2 regions of the Brevibacterium sediminis genome follow, and region 2 is predicted to be linked to the other one. Evidence: predicted binding sites of a transcription regulator. Region 2 holds the regulator's gene; the other holds the start of a gene.
What was found. The regulator Rex, encoded in region 2, represses fermentation and respiration genes when NADH is low (regulators of the CRP and FNR family bind a similar motif). The targets are predictions, from matches to a motif close to CTTGTGAANNNNTTCACAAG.
Positions count from the first base shown of each region.

Region 1: a site for Rex is predicted at 5,631-5,650, ahead of benA (benzoate 1,2-dioxygenase large subunit). Genes of this name have one in related genera too.

Region 1 covers NZ_JAHQRN010000006.1:197,522-207,358, forward strand. Annotated here, with positions in the region: gene KTJ89_RS15055 (LysR family transcriptional regulator) at 1-383, opposite strand, end outside; gene KTJ89_RS15060 (acyl-CoA dehydrogenase family protein) at 473-2,296, shown strand; gene KTJ89_RS15065 (CaiB/BaiF CoA transferase family protein) at 2,293-3,537, shown strand; gene KTJ89_RS15070 (benzoate/H(+) symporter BenE family transporter) at 3,474-4,835, opposite strand; gene KTJ89_RS15075 (DinB family protein) at 4,846-5,511, opposite strand; gene benA (benzoate 1,2-dioxygenase large subunit) at 5,743-7,125, shown strand; gene benB (benzoate 1,2-dioxygenase small subunit) at 7,232-7,765, shown strand; gene benC (benzoate 1,2-dioxygenase electron transfer component BenC) at 7,855-9,417, shown strand; gene KTJ89_RS15095 (1,6-dihydroxycyclohexa-2,4-diene-1-carboxylate dehydrogenase) at 9,407-9,837, shown strand, end outside.
Region 2 covers NZ_JAHQRN010000002.1:426,600-436,436, forward strand. Annotated here, with positions in the region: gene KTJ89_RS06290 (hypothetical protein) at 1-542, shown strand, start outside; tRNA gene KTJ89_RS06295 (tRNA-Gly) at 826-896, shown strand; gene KTJ89_RS06300 (hypothetical protein) at 1,175-1,858, shown strand; gene KTJ89_RS06305 (potassium channel family protein) at 1,981-2,643, opposite strand; gene KTJ89_RS06310 (TrkH family potassium uptake protein) at 2,636-4,054, opposite strand; gene KTJ89_RS06315 (acetoin utilization protein AcuC) at 4,114-5,310, shown strand; gene KTJ89_RS06320 (30S ribosomal protein bS22) at 5,561-5,659, shown strand; gene KTJ89_RS06325 (glutaredoxin family protein) at 5,732-5,977, shown strand; gene KTJ89_RS06330 (redox-sensing transcriptional repressor Rex) at 6,005-6,700, shown strand; gene hemA (glutamyl-tRNA reductase) at 6,697-9,174, shown strand; gene KTJ89_RS06340 (bifunctional uroporphyrinogen-III C-methyltransferase/uroporphyrinogen-III synthase) at 9,171-9,837, shown strand, end outside.

The DNA of each region.
Region 1 (9,837 bases), on a different contig from region 2:
TCCTCGGTGGTGACGAGGATGTCCGGGTGCGCTGCGGAGAAGTCCGTGATCGTCTGCGGCAGGCCGCGATGGAGGAAGGTGGCCACTGTGCCGATCGAGATCGACGTCGGCGCCCCCGTGTTCACGGCCGCCGCATATTCGTTGAAACGGTGGGCGGCTCCGACGGCGGACTTCGCATAGGGCAGCAGCGCCTCTCCGGCGGCGGTCAGCTTCGTCACGGGACTGCGGTGGAACAGCGGTTTGCCGACGAAGTCCTCGAGTCTCTTGAGTTCGGCGCTCAGCGCCGGCTGTGAGATGTTCACCGCGTCGGCGGCGAGCTGGAACTTGCCGTGCTCTGCCAAGGCGATGAAGTACTGGAGGCGCTTGAGACTCGGTTCAGCCATAACCGAAGATTATCAGGGATAAGAGAAATGTCTTTGTCAGCCCCAGGTTCTCGGGCATACGGTCGAAGAAACCATCAAAGGAGATTATCTTGCGTGAGACTGCTTCGTCGCCCGATACGACCATGACCCCCGTGCCGGACAGCTACGGCATCGACCGCTTCGCCGACGACCGGTCGCTGAAGGACCTCCTGCCGCTCTACCTAGACGAGAAGCTGCTCGCGCACCTCCGGCCGGTGTTCGAGGGCCTCGGGCCCCGCCTCGGCGGAGAGCTCGACGACCTCGCTCACGATGCCGACGTCAACCCTCCGGTGCTCAAGCACCGCACCCGCAACGGCGCCGATCAGCAGTCGATCGAGATCCATCCGGCCTACCGGCGCCTGCAGGAAGTCGCCTTCGGCGAACTCGGGCTGGCCGCAATGAGCCACCGGCCCGGTGTCCTCGATTGGGACGAACCGATGCCGCCGATCGTCAAATACCTCCTCGTCTACCTGTTCACGCAGGCGGAATTCGGGCTGCTGTGCCCGGTGAACATGACCGACTCGCTCACCCGCACCCTGCGCAAGTACGGTTCACCCGAACTCGTCGAGCGCTTCATCGGCGGACTGACGAGCACCGATGTCGACACCCTGACCCAGGGCGCGATGTTCATGACCGAACAGGACGCCGGCTCCGACGTCGGTCGTGCGACGACCACGGCGGTCGACAACGGCGACGGCACCTGGGCGCTGACCGGTGAGAAGTGGTTCTGCTCGAACGCCGACGCCGAGCTCGCCATGGTCCTCGCTCGCCCCGAGGGTGCACTGCCCGGAATCAAAGGCATCGGACTCTTCCTCTTACCGCGCACTCTTGAGGACGGTTCGCCGAACTCCATGCGCATCGTCCGCCTCAAGGACAAGCTCGGCACCCGGTCGATGCCCAGCGGCGAGATGAGCCTGCAGGGAGCGACGGCCTACCTCGTCGGCGATATCGGACGCGGATTCGTGCAGATGGCCGATATGGTCAACTCCTCTCGCCTGTCCAATGCCGTGCGCGCGGCCGGCCTCATGCGGCGGGCCTTCGGTGAGTCGAAGTTCATCTGCCGCAATCGCGAAGCCTTCGGTTCGACGTTGAGCAAGCTGCCCCTGCAGCGTCGCCAGCTCGCGAAGATCATGACGACCACGGAACAGGCGCTGTCGATCTCCCTGCACACGGCGGACGTCTTCGCCCGGGCCGATGCCGGTGACGCCGAAGCCGCCTCGGTTCTGCGCATCCTCACCCCGCTCATCAAGTTCCGCGCCACCCGCGACGCCCGCAAGGTCACCGCGGACGCGATGGAGATCCGCGGCGGAGTCGGCTACATCGAGGAATACGGCGACGCCCGCGTCTTCCGCGATTCCCAGCTCGGATCGATCTGGGAGGGCACCTCGAACATCGTCGCCCTCGACGTCATCCGCGCCGCCCACCGGGCGGGCACACTCAAACCGCTGTTCCTGCACCTGGAGACGCTCATCGCCGAGGCGGCCGACCTCCCGGCCGCGTTCCGCAGCCAGATCCAATCGCTGAGCTCGACGCTGCTGCACGCGCTCGAGTCCACGCCCGAAGGTGTTGAGCAGGCACGGGTGCGTCAGCTCGCGACCGCGACCTACAACCTCGTGTGCGCGTCCATCATGGCCTCGGAAGGCGCGCGGATCGGAGACAGCCGCGGCGACTGGTCGCGCATCGTCATCGCCGCACTGGTACTGCGCCACAAGCTGATGCCGCAGAACCCGCTCGTCCCGGTCGTCGAAGACGACGCCGTACTCGACGCCCTCATCGACGGTGTCGGTATGGGCCGGGACGAAGCGTTCGCGGCTGTCGAGGAGATCCTCGGCGAAGGTGGAGCAGCTCAGTCCGCCGAGGATGGAACTGCGCGTTCCGGAGGGAGCGGGCAGTGAGCGCGGGAGCACTCGCCGGGATCACGGTCATCGATCTCTCGCGCATCCTCGGCGGGCCCTATTGCACGCAGATCCTGGCCGATCACGGTGCCGAGGTCATCAAGGTCGAACCTCCGGCCGGCGATGATACGCGCAGCTGGGGGCCGCCTTTCGTGGCGCCGGAAGTGTCGAGCTACTTCGCCGGGATCAACCGGAACAAGCGGATGATCACCCTCGACCTGCGCACCGAGGAGGGACAGGAGGCGCTGCACGGGCTGCTGGCCGGGGCCGATGTGCTCGTCGAGAATTTCAAGACCGGGACCCTGGCGAAGTGGGGGCTCGATCCGGTGTCGGACATTCCGGACCGCTACCCGCACCTCGTGCACGCGTCCATCACCGGTTTCGGCGATGACGGTCCGCTGGGCGGACGGCCCGGATACGACGCGATCATCCAGGCGATGTCGGGTCTGATGTCGGTCAACGGGGACGAGTCGACCGGGCCGATGCGCATCGGCATGCCCGCCGTCGACATGGTCACCGGGCTGAACGCGGCCATCGGCGTGCTCATGGCGCTGCAGGAACGGGTGACCAGCGGGCGCGGTCAGCGGGTCGAGACGACGCTGTTCGACTGCGGGATCTCCGTCATGCATCCGCACCTGCCGAACTTCTTCGGCGGTGGGGCCGTGCCGAAGCTGTCGGGCAACGACCATCCGAACATCGCCCCGTATTCGGCGTTCGCGACCGGGGCCGGGCAGGTATTCATCACCGCCGGAAACGACGCGCAGTTCGCTAAGCTCGTCGACCACCTCGGTGCTCCGGGGCTCGCCGAGGACCCGCGGTTCGTCGATAACGCCGCGCGTCTGGGCAACAGGGATGCGCTGCGGACCGAGCTCGAAGCGCTCATGGTGTCGACTTCGGCGGAGGCGCTGTCCGAGGAGCTCATGAGCATCGGCGTGCCCGCCGGTCCGATCCTCGATGCCGCCGAGGTGGTCGAACACCCGCATACCGCGCACCGCGAGATGGTCGTGGAGATGGGCGACGGCTACCGCGGGGTGGCCTCGCCGATCAAGCTCGCCCGGACTCCGGCCAGCTACCGGATCTCGCCGGTGCAGCGGGTTGCGGAGGTCGCCGGCGGGGACGATGGCGAAGGGCAGTATGGCGCGGAGGTTGAAGGGCACCCGCACGCGGTGGCCCGGAATCAGCCGTTCGAGGACTTCGCAGCAGCATCGTCCCGCGACCGGGCAGCCTCAGCGGCGCGGTAGTCTCCCGGCTCGAGGAAGCGCGAGGCGATGCAGCCGAACAGGATTCCCCAGAAGGCCGCATGGATGTTGAACGGGTCGAACTCGGCGATCGTGACGACGAAGGTCACCAGTGCCCCGAACGTGAAACGAGTGGAGAACGCGGAGACGAACGCCTGCCGCAGAGCTCCCAGCATCGCCATTCCCCCGAGAGCGAGGATGTAGGCCTCGGGCGTGCCGAGCATGAAGCGCGTGACGAGCGGGGAGAACAGGGCAGCAATGAAGCAGAGGAACGAATAGACGACCGCTGCCGAGTACTGGCGCTTCGGTTCTCCGGAGGACGTGAGCAGGGCGTTCGTCGGTCCCGTCAGGCAGGCGGAGACCGCGCCGAAGCAGGCATTGACCACCGACATGATTCCCGAGGTCACCGCCGAGGCATTGACCGGAGTGGCATGTCCGGCGTGGCGCAGCACGGCCTCGCCCTGCCCGTTCTGGACGACCAGGACGGTCAATGTCAGCGGGACGACGAGTTCGAGTTGGGCCGCCCACGTGAACTCGGGAGTCGTGAAGACCGGGTGGGCGAGGACGGGGCCGCCCGATGACAGGTCCAGCTGTCCGAGGGCGACGACGGCGAGGAATCCGACGATGAGTGCGCCCAGGACGGGCGGCATGAACCGAGCCAGTCCGGGCAGCGCTGTGAGGGCGATGAACGCGGCGATCATCGGAACGACGATCGCCGGTGTCGCCTGCCCCGAGGTGACGATGTCGGTGCCGAAGCGCAGGAACAGCGCTGCCACCATGGCCATGACGATCGGCGGCGGAATGGCTGCCATCGCCTTTCTGACCAGGCCGCTCATGCCCAGGGCCAAGGTCAGTATGCCGGCGACGAAGAACGCGCCGACCACCTCGCCGAAGCTCAGGTGCTGCAGCGATGGGCCGAGCAGAACGGTGCCAGGAATCGACCAGGCGAAACCCAGGGGGCGCCGGTAGATCAGTGACATGACCAGCGTGGCCAAGCCCGCCGAGAGGAAGATCCCGAAGACCCATGACGACAGCTGGGCATCGCTGAGGCCGCCCGCCAGTCCCACAGCCATCGTCACCGCGATGGGTCCGGTGATGCCGAAGATCAGGCCGACGAGGGCATTCAGGCAGAATTCGACGCTGATGTCGCGCCGAAATTCCCTCCATCGAGGCATCCGAGTGCCAGGTCGCTCGAGCAGCGGTTCGCGTCGTGTCGAGGCGGCATGGTCAGCAGCCGATCTCGCCGAGGCGGTCCCGCTCTGGGACTCACCCACCGGGGCTATTCGCTGGTTCTCGTGCATGCAGTGGTCCTCAGGTCCAGCGCGGCAGGGTCGGGAGGTCGGGCAGCTCTGCGGCGGATTCGATCTCCCCGGGATGCCCCCACGCCAGCCACTGCACGAGGTCCTCGCGGTCGCCGGTGACGATCTGACCGTCCTCGCCGATCTCCCAGCGGTCGCCTTCGGTCGTGTCGATGATGAGGTTCGGAGCCGCCTCTGCGATCCGCAGTCTGCGGATGAGCGTCTCCAAGGCATCGAGCGCGGAGTCCGGATCGGCCTCCTCGATGGTCCATGCGGTGCCGAGGGAATCGTGGGCGATGACGATCTCACCGATCCGCTGGCTCACGACTTCGCCCGGGCTCAGCCGGAGCCCGCGGTAGTCCACGGTCTCGTCGGCGGGTATTCGGCTCAGGTGACCCGCCGCAGCGGTGAACGCCAGATGACAGCGCCGGAAACCGGTGCGGACATCCTCGACGGCATCGTCGTCGGCCGCGGTCGGCAGTCCGAGTGATTCTTCGATGAGGCGGGAGAGCTCGAAACCGCCCTCGACGATCCGCGAGAGCACGACATGACGGCTGTGTCCGTCAGCGGTGGTCTTCTCCATCAGGTCGTCGGCGAGCATGGTGATGACGGTGTCCATCATCTCCGTTTCGCGGCCGAGCCGAGCGAGATCCGAATAGAGCTGTTCGATGCGTTCCACAGGTGCGGTCCTTTCCTCAACGCTGAGAGATCACCGGTCACCCTAGCTGCGCGAGGTCCGCAGCCGGCACCCCGAGAACCCCAGTCCTCACCCCCTGGGTCATGCCTAGGCATCCCCCTGGTGTGAAGAGCATCACGATCGCCGAGGATGGGGTGGACCGATCGGGCAGCGCCGAATGCTCGCCCTGAGATCGGATGCTCGAACGCACCGCAGAGACCAATGGAGGCTCCTATGACCGATACGCTCGATGTCCGCCCCGATACCCGCGAACTCATCGCGAACGGCGTCCAGGAACGGCCCGAAGAAGGCGTCCGCCGAGTGAATCGGCAGATCTTCACCGATGAGGAGATCTTCGAGCTCGAGATGAAGCACATCTTCGAAGGCAACTGGGTCTACCTGGCCCACGAGTCCCAGATCCCCGAGATCGGCGACTACTTCACGACCTATATCGGTCGCCAACCGATCGTCATCACCCGCGACAAGCAGGGCGGACTCAACTGCCTCATCAACGCCTGCGCCCATCGTGGAGCGATGCTCTGCCGCCGCAAGACCGACAACCGCACCACCCTGACCTGCCCCTTCCACGGATGGACCTTCCGCAACTCCGGTGAGCTGCTCAAGGTCAAAGACGGCCGCAACGGCGGATACCCCGAGCAGTTCAACAAGGAAGGTTCGCACGACCTCACCCGAGTCGTCCGGTTCGAAAACTACCGGGGTTTCCTCTTCGGCTCGCTCAACCCCGATGTCCTTCCGCTCGAGGAGCACCTCGGCGACACCCGGGTGATCATCGACTCCGTCGTCGACCAGTCACCGGACGGTCTCGAGGTCCTCAAAGGTGCGACGACCTACACCTACGAGGGCAATTGGAAGCTGCAGACGGAGAACGGCGCCGACGGCTACCACGTGACCTCCGTGCACTGGAACTATGCGGCAACCACAGCCCGCCGGAAGTCCGGAGAATCGGAGAACGAGACCAAGGCCATGGACGCGGGCGGCTGGGGCAAGGTCGCCGGCGGCTTCTACTCCTTCCCCTACGGGCACCTGCTGCTGTGGCAGGAATGGACGAACCCCGAAGACCGTTCGCTGTGGTCGGAACGGGAACGTCTGGTCACGGAATACGGGGAGACGATGGCGAACTTCATGACGAACATCTCCCGCAACCTCTGCCTCTACCCGAACGTCTACCTGATGGACCAGTTCAGCTCGCAGATCCGCCATATCCGGCCGATCTCCGCCGACCTCACCGAGGTCACGACGTTCTGCATCGCGCCGAAGGGCGAATCCGCCGAGGCGAGGGCGAATCGGATCCGCCAGTACGAAGACTTCTTCAACGCCACCGGCATGGCCACCCCGGATGATCTCGAGGAGTTCCGGTCCGCGCACAAGACCTACCGTGCCTCGGCAGCTCCGTGGAACGACATGTCCCGTGGTCAGGAGCACCAGATCGACGGGCCCGACGAACAGGCGAAGGGCTTGGGCATCAATCCGATCGCCTCGGGCGCGAAGACCGAAGACGAAGGTCTCTACCCCGTCCAGCACGAATACTGGCAGTCCGTGATGGTCGACGCCCTGGAACGGGAGGAAGCGGCGGCAGAGCCCTCCGCGCGGAGCTGATCCGCAGACACGCGGAGCTGACCCGCGCATTCGCAGAACCGTCCCGCGCAAACCCGGAATTCAACCGCGCACGCGCGGCACAGACCCCGAAAGGACCGACCCGATCATGACTTTGACCGCACAGGAGACCTCTTCCGCACTCGTCGTCGATGTGGAGACCGCCGAGGTGATCCGCCAGTTCCTCTACCGCGAAGCTCGCCTGCTCGACGAATGGCAGTTCGAGGAATGGCTGGAGTGCTACCACCCGGAAGCCTCCTTCTGGATGCCCGCCTGGGACGTAGACGACACCCTGACCAGCGACCCGCAGAACGAGATCTCACTCATCTGGTACCCGGACCGCAGCGGCCTGGAAGACCGCGTCTTCCGGATCCGAACCGACCGTTCGGCGGCGACCTCGCTGCCCGAGCCCCGCACGGAGCACAACCTCGGCGGAATCGAATTCCTGTCCCGGGACGGCGACAGGGTCGAGGTCCGATTCAGCTGGACCACTCACTATTACCGCTACCAGAGCACGCTGACCTATTACGGCCACAGTCTCTACAGCCTCGATCTGTCGGGCCAGACACCGGTGATCCGCGACAAGAAGGTCATCCTCAAGAACGACACGGTGCATCAGATCATCGACATCTACATGATCTGACCATCGGCGATCAGATCGATGGCCCACCTGCCCGAGGACGCGCAGCCCCACCTGCCCGAGGACGCGCAGAAGAGACTTAGGAGAAGACAATGAGCAATGACGTAGCGATCAGCTTCGAAGACGGCGTCACCAAGATCATCAAGGTCAACCAGTTCGAAACGGTGATGGAGGCCGCGTTCAAGGCGCGGATCAACCTGCCCTCGGACTGCCGTGACGGAGCGTGCGGAACCTGCAAATCGTTCTGCACTTCCGGAGAGTTCGATCCCGGCGACTTCATCGACGATGCGATGACCGAGGACGAGCTCGACGCCGGTTATGTGCTGACCTGCCAGGCCACCCCCGAGACGGACATGACGATCGACGTCCCCACGACCTCGGACGTGGCGAAGACCTCGGCCTCGGACTTCGACACCGAGATCGTCGACCTTGAGTTCCATGCGGACTCGACGGTGAGCTTCACGCTGGCAGTGGAGAACCGGGACGATCTCGCCTACCTGCCCGGCCAGTACATGAACCTCCAGGTTCCCGGCACCGACCAGGCCCGGTCGTACTCCTTCAGCTCCGGTCCGAAAATCGAGAACACCTCATTCATGGTCCGCAACACCCCGGGCGGGGCGATGTCGACCTTCCTCACCGAACGTGCAGCCGTCGGCGACAAGCTGACGATGACCGGACCGTTCGGGACCTTCTTCCTCCGTCCCCCGAAGCGGCGGATGCTGATGCTGGCGGGCGGGACCGGCCTGGCCCCGATCCTGTCCATCCTGGAGAAGCTCGCCGACGACGGCACGGATCAGCCCATCCACCTCATCTACGGTGTCACCAATGACTCCGATCTCGTCGGACTCGACCGCCTCGATGAGTACGTCGAGAGACTGGGCACTTTCAGCTACAGCTTCTGTGTGTCCTCGCCGGAGAGCACTGCGGAGAAGAAAGGGTACGTCACCCAATTCATCGAGGACGAGCATCTCGACGGCGGAGACGTCGACATCTACCTCTGCGGCCCGCCGCCGATGGTCGATGCAGTGTCGAGCTGGTTGGGCGACGAGGACATCACGCCGGCGAACTTCTACTACGAGCGGTTCGCGCCCAAAGGGTCGACCGATGACGACGAATCCGGTGCCCCGGTCAGCAAAGAGACGATCGAGGAGTCAGGCGATGCGATCAGCGCCGGTGATGCGGTGTCGTCGATGCAGACCGGACGGCTCTCCTTTACCCGCCAGGACTCGATGGCCCACCTCGAGGCACGCACCGGCCTGGAACTCGCGGTGACCGAGCTGCTCATGGGGCGGCTGACAGACAAGCAGCTCGAACAGTTCCGACGCTTGGCGGAGAACGTCTCGACGGCGCTCAAGGGCGAAGAGATCATCGACGCGGAGGAGTTCGGCAAACTCAACGAAGAATTCCACGAGTACCTCTTCATCCTCTCCGACAATCCAGCCTTCCTAGAGAGCTTCCGTCGGCTGGAGGTGCAGAGCCAGATCGTCGAGGCGCTGAAGAACGGCGGTTGGATCGCCCCCGAGGTCGACGCCGAGCACTACGACCTCGTTGCGGCGTTCGAGAACAACGACATCGATGCGGCGCGTCGAGTTCTGCGTTCGCACAGCGAGCACACTCGCGCGACGATGTGCATGGTGGTGCCGCATGCCTCCTGAGTCGGCCGAGACGCCTGAATCGCAGACGGCGCAGAAGCGGGTCGAGGACCAGGGGCTGCTCACCGGCAAGCTCGTGCTCATCACCGGGGCCGCCCAGGGCATCGGCCGGGAGACGGCGCTGCTCGCTGCCGCCCAGGGAGCCGACCTCATCCTCGCCGACCGATCCGATCTCGTGTCCGAGACGGAAGCGGAAGCGAAGGAGATCGCGGCTGCACGGGGACGTCGGCTCGCCTCGGCGACGGTGCTGGGTGATCTCGAGGCCTGGACAGGTGCGGAACACGTGGTGGCTGCAGGAACCGAGGCGCTGCGGCTGCCGGACGTCTGCATCAACGCCGTCGGCGGCACAATCTGGGCCAAGCCGTACGAGTACTACGAACCGGAGAATATCGAAGCGGAGATCCGCCGCTCCCTGTTCCCGAC
Region 2 (9,837 bases):
CAGCATTCGGGTCTGACGAAGGGGCCGACGAGGCGGCAAGATTCGGATATCCGCCGGACACTTTGGGATTAGCTGAGCTCTGCATTGCTGAAGACTTCATGCCTGTGCTCGGCCGGCTGTCAAAGGGCCAAGCGAGAGCTCAACGTCTGCTGTCTTCAGCGGGGCCGCTGTCGGAAAGCTACGCAGAGAGCCGTTTCGTGTACAACCTCATGCAGCTGAGACTGACCGGATTCAGCCAGCAAGTCAGGATCCGGGACGGGCACACGGTCATCGCTCGCGTGGACTTTCTGCACGAGAAATCGCGGACTATCGTGCTCATCGACGGCTTCTCCAAATATGCCGATAACGGAGTTCGGCTCATTCGGAAAGAGGTCCGTCAATTCAATCGGCTGCTGGAGCTCGGGTACAGAATCGTCCGTCTGAGCTTCGACGAGGTGACCCACCTTGAAGAGTGCGCAACCAAACTCTTCGGGCAGGCCCCGCAGCTCAGGGCGTTCATCGCCCCGCGAAAACGGTCCGGTGCCCGGCAGAGCCGGACGTAACAGCCGTGGCGAGACATTGCTGTGCGACCAGACAAGTGTTCAGTTGCTTCGAAATGCAGATGCCCTGACCGAAGTCACTGCGTCCACACTTCTGACCAGCGATTGTCGCTGGCCGCGGCAGAATGGCCAGTGGAATGCAGCTTGGTGGGCGTCGTGGGTGCGCATATGGCGAATGGATGTGATGCACCCGAGGTGGGAAGCTGTAGACTGGTTCGAGTTGCCGATCGCGGTATGTCTGCACCGGGTTTCACCTGGGTGAATGTCTGCCGACCACGGGCGACGCGCGGGCGTAGCTTAATGGTAAAGCTTCGGCTTCCCAAGCCGATGACGCGGGTTCGATTCCCGTCGCCCGCTCTCGTTGTGTCGTGATGCGGCCACGGCTGTATCACACCGAGACGATGACTCCGACTCAGCGTTCTGCTCTTAGGGCCCGATCTGCTTCGGTGGCGCTTCCAGGTGCAGGTCTGCAGGCTTCATTTCCTGGTCGTGTCAGGGGCCCATCGTATTCTCCCCTCGATAGGGATTGCCGCAGCGGCATCCGGTCGGGGAGGGGAGTGGTGAAAATGGACAACAATGACGAATTCTTCCGCGTGGCGAGGCTGAGCAGGGAGCTCCGGGAGATCGACTCCGAATTGGCCGAAGCAGCACGACGTCGTGCGGAGCGCGAGGCGATTGCGAATCTCGATCCGCATCTTCCGCTCGTGCAGGATGATGTAGCGTCCGTGGTCGGACAGTGGGAAACCTGCGTGGCACGGGAGGCTGAGTTTTTAGAGTCCAGGGAAGATGTGGTGGAGCGACTCCTCCCAGCTTTCCTCAATCTTGCCGCACTCGAATTCGGCCGCTTGGATGAGGAGTTCGGCTCGAAAGAGTGGGGCGACACCGCAGAACGATGCCTGGATGCCATTGAAACGTTGGCGCAGGCCTACACGCACCGACTCCAGCAGGCGATCAACCAGTGGAATCATGTCGCGGAGGCACTGCTCGACATGTCGCACGGGCTGCCGGGAGATGACGCGGAACGCGAAATGGAACCGAGCTCCACCGATGCATCCGGCTCACCAGGTGATTCAGCTGGTTCGGCGATCAGACGGATCGGACCGACCGCCTCGGGCGGGTATACAGGGATCGAGGTGAACGGACAGGCGATCGAGATGGTCAGTCATCACGAGACCATCGACGAATTCCTCACCGCGTTGGAGTCAGGGATGAAGGGGATGCTGGCGGAAGCCAGAAAGAGCCTGCTCTCGGGTTCCGACTGCTCTACCGAGGTCGTTCTCGACCCGTCACCGTCGCATCTCATCTGGCGGCAGATGTGACGCGATTGGTGTGCGCCAACTGCCTCGAAATGCAGATGCCCTGATCAAGATCACGGCATACACGCTTTGGACCCGCGGATGCAGCCGGTCGGTGAACCGGCGGTTCGACGCGGACTCGGAAGCTACGGGCGGCCGGCGAAGCGGCCGAGCAGCTCGACGTGACCGGCGACGATGAGCAGATCCTGTTTGCCCACGCGGGTCGTCGGATCGGCGTAGGTGAAGTCGCGGCCGGGGCTCTTGATGCCCACGATCGTCACTCCGTACTTGTCGCGGACACCGGACTCGCTGAGAGTGAAGCCCTGGATCTCCCGCGGCGGCCGCATCTTCACCACGGCGAAATGGCCCTCATCGAACTCGATGTACTCCATCATCCGGGAGCTGACCAGGTGGGCGACGCGGCGACCTGCGTCCGACTCCGGGTAGAGCACATGGTGGGCGCCGATGCGGTGGAGGATCTTGCCGTGCGACGGCGAGATCGCCTTCGCCCACACCTGCGAAACGCCCAGGTCGACGAGGTTGGCGGTCGTGAGCACGCTGTCTTCGATCGAGGTTCCGATCCCGACGACGGCAGTCGAGAAGTCACCGGCACCGACCTGCCGCAGTGCGTCGATGTTCGTCGAATCGGCTTCGACGACGTGCGTGAGTTTGCCGCTCCAATCCTTGACGAGCTCGGGGTTGTGCTCGATGGCCATGACCTCGCGCCCCAGGCGGGCAAGAGTCGCCGCGGTCGAGGACCCGAAACGCCCCAGTCCGATGACCAGGATTGAAGTGTGTTCGTTAGCCAACGACCGGCCTTTCCTCGGGGTAGCGGTACAGGCGCACCGAATCCTGCATAGACAGTGCAGCCGCCAGTGTAATCGTACCGAGTCGACCGATGAGCATGATCACCGACAGAACATAGAGTCCCGAATCCGGCGAGGTCGCCGACACCCCGGAGCTCAGACCCACGGTGCCGAATGCGGAGATCACCTCGAACAGCACCCGATCGAGCGGTTCCGCACTGATCTGCAGCATCGTCAGGGTGCCGATGAAGACGATCATCGCACCGGTGAGCAGAATCGAGATCGACAGTTTGATCGTCGACGACGTCAGCCGCCGACCGAACACGTGCACGTCCTGCAGACCCCTGGCCTCGGCATACGCAGCGAGGACAAGCACGGCCACCGTCGTCACCTTGATTCCGCCTGCTGTCGACGACGAACCGCCGCCGATGAACATCATGAGGTCCATGAGCAGATGCGACGCCTGGCTCATGTCCGCGACCTCCATCGTCGAGAAGCCGCCGGACCGGGGCATGACCGCCATGAACAGCACTTCGACGAAGGTATGGCCGGCATTCTTATCGCCCAGGGTCGCCGGGTTCGCCGACTCGAACAGCGCCAACAGGAGCAGACCGATCGCCAGCACCGTCGTCGTGGTCGTCAATGTCAGCTTCGTATGCAGATCCCAGCGGCTGGGCCGGTTCCAGAACATCGCGACCATGAGCACGACGGGGAACCCCAGCGACCCGACGAACACCCCCGCCATGAGCAGGGACAGAATCCACGGATCCGAGGCGAAGTACGCCGCACCGCCTTCGTGGATGGTGAAACCGGCGTTGTTGAACGCCGAGATCGAGTAGAACACCGAGTACCAGATGGAGTCGCCGAGCGATTCCCCGCGGATGAGGAACCGTGGGAACAGCAGCACCGCGAGGATCGACTCGGCGGTGAAGATGGTGATGACCACTGTCTTGAGCAGCGAGCCGACCTGACCCAGATTGAGCGCCGAGGTGGCCTGCTGAGCGATCAGGCGCTGCCGGACTCCCAGCCTCCTGGAGACCGCCATGCCCAGCACCGAGGCGAGGGTGAGGATTCCGAGACCGCCGACCTGGATGCCGGCGGTGATGACCGAGATCCCGAAGTCCGACCAGTACTCCTCCGTGACGACCGGGGTCAGTCCGGTCACACACACGGCCGAGACCGCCACGAACACCGAGTTCGCGATGTGCGTGGCCTGATCGACCGAACCGGGGTCGCGCATGCTCGCCGGCATCATCAGCAGGATCGCGAACGCCGCGACGACGGCGACGAAGGACCCGATCGCCAATCGTGCCGGTGAGGCCACGGCGAGGTCGTCGACGAAGTCACGGACCCACCGGCCCGGCTTCAGCAGCCGATCGAAGCGCGGCGAGGAATTCTTGGACACAAGCACCATGGTAGAGCCGGTGGCCCCGGAATCGGCGCAAGTGAGCTGTGCCATATAGCATGGTGGGCATGGCCGAAAATGATGTGTATGTCGTTTGGGACGACGAAGTGACCGGTTACAACTTCGGTCCCAGCCACCCCATGCACCCTCTCAGGCTCGACCTGACAGCGAAGCTCGCCGAGGACTTCGGACTCTTCGACGCAGACAACGTCCACATCAATCCCATCGGTGAGATCGACGAGGCGAAGCTCGCCCGCCTCCACGACCCCGACTACATCGCCGCGGTCAAGCAGGCCGGCACCGAGGAGGGCCTCGAGGAGCAGGACGCGAACAGATACGGAATCGGCACCGAGGATGTTCCCGGGTTCGAGAATATGCACACCGCCTCGGCGCTGCTGTTCCAAGGCAGCGTCAACGCCGCGAACGCGATCATCTCCGGAGACTTTCGGCGCGCGGTGAACTTCTGCGGCGGAATGCACCACGCGATGCCCGGCAAGGCCAGCGGCTTCTGCGTCTACAACGACGCGGCCGGAGCGATCACCGAATTCCTCGACGCCGGATACGAGCGCATCGTCTACCTCGACATCGACGCCCACCACGGTGACGGTGTCGAGACGTTCTTCTGGGACGACCCGCGAGTGCTCACGATCTCGATCCACGAATCGGGGAAGTTCCTCTTCCCCGGCACCGGATTCCCCGCCGATATCGGGGGACTCAAGGCGGCCGCCTCGGCGGTGAATATCGCCCTGCCCCCGCGCACGGGCGACGCGGACTGGCTGCGCGCCTTCGACGCCACTGTCCCGCAGGTCGTCGCCGCATTCGAACCTCAGGTCATCGTCTCCCAACACGGGTGCGACGGTCACCGGGCGGACCCGCTGACCCATATGCGCCTGAGCGTCGACGCGATGCGCATCGCCGCCGAACGCATCCGCGACCTCGCCGTCGACCATGCCGATGGACGCTGGCTGTCCGTCGGGGGAGGGGGCTACGCGATCATCGACGTCGTGCCCCGCGCCTGGACGAACCTGCTGGCCGTCGCCGCCGGCCGCGATATCGATCCCGGAGCCCGGATCCCCGGACGCTGGGCCTCCTACGCGCAGACGAAGACCGGGAGGGAAGCGCCGCTGTCGATGACCGACGGCTTCGACGGGGCGTTCGAACCATGGTCGAAGGGGTTCGACCCCGAAGTCGAACTCGACCGCGCCGTGATGGGCACTCGGAAGAACATCTTCCCCTTCTTCGCACTCGACCCCTACTTCGACTGAGCGAGGGCTGCTTCGACTGAGCGAGATCGGTCGACGCCCGTCGACCCAGCCGAACGCGAGTCCGGCCCTGCCGTGCACGCCACCCGGGCCGAACCCGATCCCCGCGTCCGCGCGGATCGCCTGGCACCGCCGTTGTGGATCTGGACACAGTTTTGGGAAAGCAGGCGGCCAAGCGATAGAATTGCACGGTTAGTTCAATGGGTGGGCACCTGATGTTCACCCTCCACCGACAAGCACAAGGGGTACCCGAGTGGGCTCAGTCATCAAGAAGCGCCGCAAGCGTATGTCGAAGAAGAAGCACCGCAAGCAGCTTCGCAAGACACGTCACCAGCGTCGCAACAAGAAGTAAGACCCAACGGTCCTACGCCCCCGCTCGAGTGATTTCTCGGCGGGGTTTGTTGCACCCGATGAGGAGTGAGCCATGGTCGATCTGACCTTTCTCACACGTGTCGACTGCCATCTGTGCGCTGATGCGCTGCAGAACGTCACCGAGGTGGCTGCAGGCAGAGATGTGACCGTGACCGAGATCGACATCGATACGGATGACGATCTGGCCGCGCAGTACGGCTGGGACGTTCCCGTCGTTCTCCTCAACGGGCGACAACACAGTTTTCATCGAGTCGATAGGGATCGGCTGGCCAAGGCGCTCGACGCCTTGGGCGCATGAGATCGATTGAAGGAGTGAGGCGGATTCGTGGGCGAGATTCTGTCCGCCAACAGGATTGAGGGTGTCGTTCGCAAGGACGTACCCGAGCGCGTGATATCCCGACTCCCGATCTATCTGCAGACCGTCGAGACGATTGCCGCCACCGGCCAGGACACAGTTTCGTCGGAGGACCTTGCCGCGCGCAGCGGTGTGTCCCCGTCGATTCTGCGCAAAGACCTCTCCCAGCTGGGGCGATCGGGAACCCGTGGGGTCGGCTACTCCTGTCCGGAGCTGGCCGCGACCCTGCGGACTTTCCTCGGCCTCGACCGCGACCGCCGCGTCGCCATCATCGGCGCCGGACGTCTCGGCTCGGCACTGGCCGACTACGCCGGATTCCGTCGGCGCGGCCTGCGCCTGACCGCCGTCTTCGACATCGACGAGGAGAAGATCGGCACCTCCATCGGTGCCCTGACCGTCTCTTCCCTGGACGACCTTCCCGCCTGGTCCGAACACATCGACCTGGTGGTCATGGCCGTCCCCGCAGCCGCGGCACCCGCGGCGGCCCAGAAGGCCGTCGAAGCAGGTGTGCGCGGCATTCTCAACTTCTCACCCACCGTGCTCGACGCACCGGATACCGTGCGTGTCCATCAAGTCGACTTGGCCAGTGAGCTGCAAGTACTCGCATACTATTCGGCGCTGGACACGGCACCGCTCAACCCTGGTTTTGAGGAGCACAGGAATTGACTCTCTTGGTTCTCGGCATTTCACATCAGTCGGCTCCGATCGACATGCTCGATCGAATGGCCTTCGGCGCCGGTGAGGTCGGCACTCTGCGACGGGACGCCCTGGCCGGAGAGAACATCGAGGGACTCGCCGTGCTCTCGACGTGCAATCGCCTCGAACTCATCGCCGACGTCTCCGCCTTCCACGGGGGACTGGCCGACCTCGGCAACGCGCTCGTGTCGTCGATCGACAAAGAATGGTCAGATATCGCCGGGCACTTCTACGCCCACTACGACCACCAGGCCATGGAGCACCTGCTCAAGGTCGCCTGTGGACTCGACTCCATGGCCATCGGCGAAGCCCAGATCCTCGGTCAGCTCCGGACGGCGTTCACGGAATCGCAGTCGGACAAGGCACTGACCTCCGAACTCTCCCAGGCGCTGCAGCAGGCGCTGCGTGTGGGCAAGCGCGCCCATTCGGAGACCGACCTCGGAGACGTCGCACGGTCCCTGTTCGGTGCAGGCATCGAGGCATCGGCCGCGCACATCGGGTCCCTGCGTGCAGCGAATGCACTCGTCATCGGCGCCGGAGCCATGTCGGGGCTCGTCGTGTCCGGGCTGCACAAGGAAGGCGTCGCCCACATCACCGTGCTCAACCGGACGCTCGACAAGGCCGAACGCCTCGTCGCCGAGGTGGGCGGACGTGCCCGCGAACTCACCCCGCGCATCATGGCCGAGGAGATCGCCGACGCCGACCTCATCGTCTCCTGCACCGGTGCCCGCGGAGTCGTCGTCAGCCGCGACGACATCGTCGCCGGACTCTCGCAGAACCCCAAGGGCGCGGCGAACAAGGCGTTCATCGACCTCGCCCTGCCGCACGACATCGACCCCAGCGTCCGCGAGTTCGAACATGTCGCCCTCTTCGGCCTCGGCGAGATCCGCGAACTGCTGCGCGGCTCCGATAAGGAAAGCGATGCGAAGGTCGCCGGCACCATCGACGAAGTCCGCGCCATCATCGCCGCCGAGCTGGAGAACATCGCCACCGGCAACAAGGAGCGCTCGGTCGCTCCGACCGTGACCGCTCTGCGCTCCCATGCCAAAGATGTGCTCGCCTCCGAGACACAGCGCCTGGAGAAGAAGCTCGGCGACTCCGTCGACGAGAAGGCGTTCGCAGAGATCCGCAAATCCCTGCACCGGGTGGCGGAGAAGCTCATCCACACCCCGACCGTGAAGGTCAAGGAACTCGCGGTGACCGAATCCGAGGTCGACTACGCCCAGGCTCTCATGCAGCTCTTCGACCTGCCGGTCAACAAAGTCGCCCACGCCAAGACCGCTCCGGAGACGAAGGTCGCGAAGGCCGCCAGCGCGCATCATGTCGAGGCCGACGGCATCCGCCCAGTCGCCGATCACACCCTCGACATCGTCGAACCCGAACACTTCACCGGCCGCACCGTGCGTCTGGGCACCCGCCGGTCACAGCTGGCTCGTTCCCAGTCCACGGCGATCGCCCACCAGATCGCGGCTCTGACCGGCTGGCGCGTCGAGATCGTCGAGGTCGTCACCGAGGGCGATGTCAATATGTCGCCCCTGGCCGGTTTCGGCGGCACCGGAGTCTTCGTCTCCGCCGTCCGACAGGCCCTCCACCAGGGCAAGATCGATCTGGCCGTGCACTCGCTCAAGGACCTGCCCACCACCCCCGAGGTGGGAATCCAGATGGCAGCCATCCCACCGCGCGTCGACCCGGCCGACGTCCTCATCGGCCGCGACGGACTGAGCCTGAACGACCTGCCCTCCGGGTCCGTCATCGGCACCGGTTCGCCGCGTCGTGCCGTTCAGCTGCGTGCCGCACGTCCCGATATCGAGGTCCGCGGAGTGCGTGGAAACGTCGACACCCGCATCGCCCATGTACGCGACGGCCGCCTCGACGCAGTCGTCCTCGCCGCCGCCGGAGTGCGTCGCATCGGGCGGCTGGCCGAGGCCACCGATTCGCTCAACTTCGATGTCATGCTCCCGGCCCCGGGCCAGGGAGCCTTGGCGGTCGAGACTCGCAGCGCCGACAGCGCCTTCGCCACCACTGCGGACATCCTCGACAGCGACGCCGAGGTGCGGGCGGCTCTGCGCCGGATCCACGACCAGACGACCGACCTCGCCGTGACCTGCGAGCGCGCGATCCTCTCCCGTGCCGAAGCCGGCTGTTCGGCTCCGATCGGCGCGCTGGCGAAGATCGAGGGCACCGAGTTCATCGTCGACGCCGTGATGGCCGATGATGACGGCAAGCTCGCCCGCACGCGTCAGAGCACCGAGCTGCCCGCCCTGCTCGACGTCGACTGGAGCAGCACCGGCGAGCAGCAGCTGTCGGTGACCGCGAAGGAACTCGCCCGTATCGCCGACGAACTCGGCACCGCAGCGGCCGAGGATCTGCTGGGACGCCTCGGCATCGACCCGGCCGCCAGCGCCGAACACCTCACCCCCGTCAAGGCTCAGGAGCAGGGATGAACAGCGAACCGACAACGGGCCAGGTGCAGCCGCGCCGACTCCTGCCGGCTGCTCCGCGCGTCGTCTTCATCGGCAGCGGGCCCGGCGAATCGGGTCTGATGACGATGCGCGGCGCCGAGATCCTCGCCACCGCCGAAACCGTCGTCTATGACGCCGATGTGCACTCGGAGATCGTCACCGCCTATGTGCCGCAGGCCGCAACGCTCATCGATGCCGCCGACCTCGGAGTCGCCGCCTCGACCCGAGGTCGCCGCATGGCCGAACTCGCCCGCCCGGACAAGACCGTGGTGCGGCTGAGCTCGGACGACGGAATCATCTTCACCACGACGACAGCGGAAGCCGGAGTCTGCCGCAAGGAACAGGTCGAGGTCGAAATCGTGCCCGGAGTGGGACTCTCCGCCTCGACGGCTGCCTACACCGGAACGGCTCTGACGACCAACCGCGTCCGGTCGGTGCGTTTCATCGAAGCAGGACCGCAGACCCATGTCGACGTCTCCCGCCACCGGAACACGACCCACGTGCTCACCGGCAGCGCAGCCGCCCACGAACAGGCCATCGAAGCCCTGCTCGCCGACGGCTGGGACGAGGACACGAAGGTCCTCCTCGGGTGGGGGATCTCCACCATCGAGCAGACGAGCGTGGAGACGACTTTGCAGCAGGCGC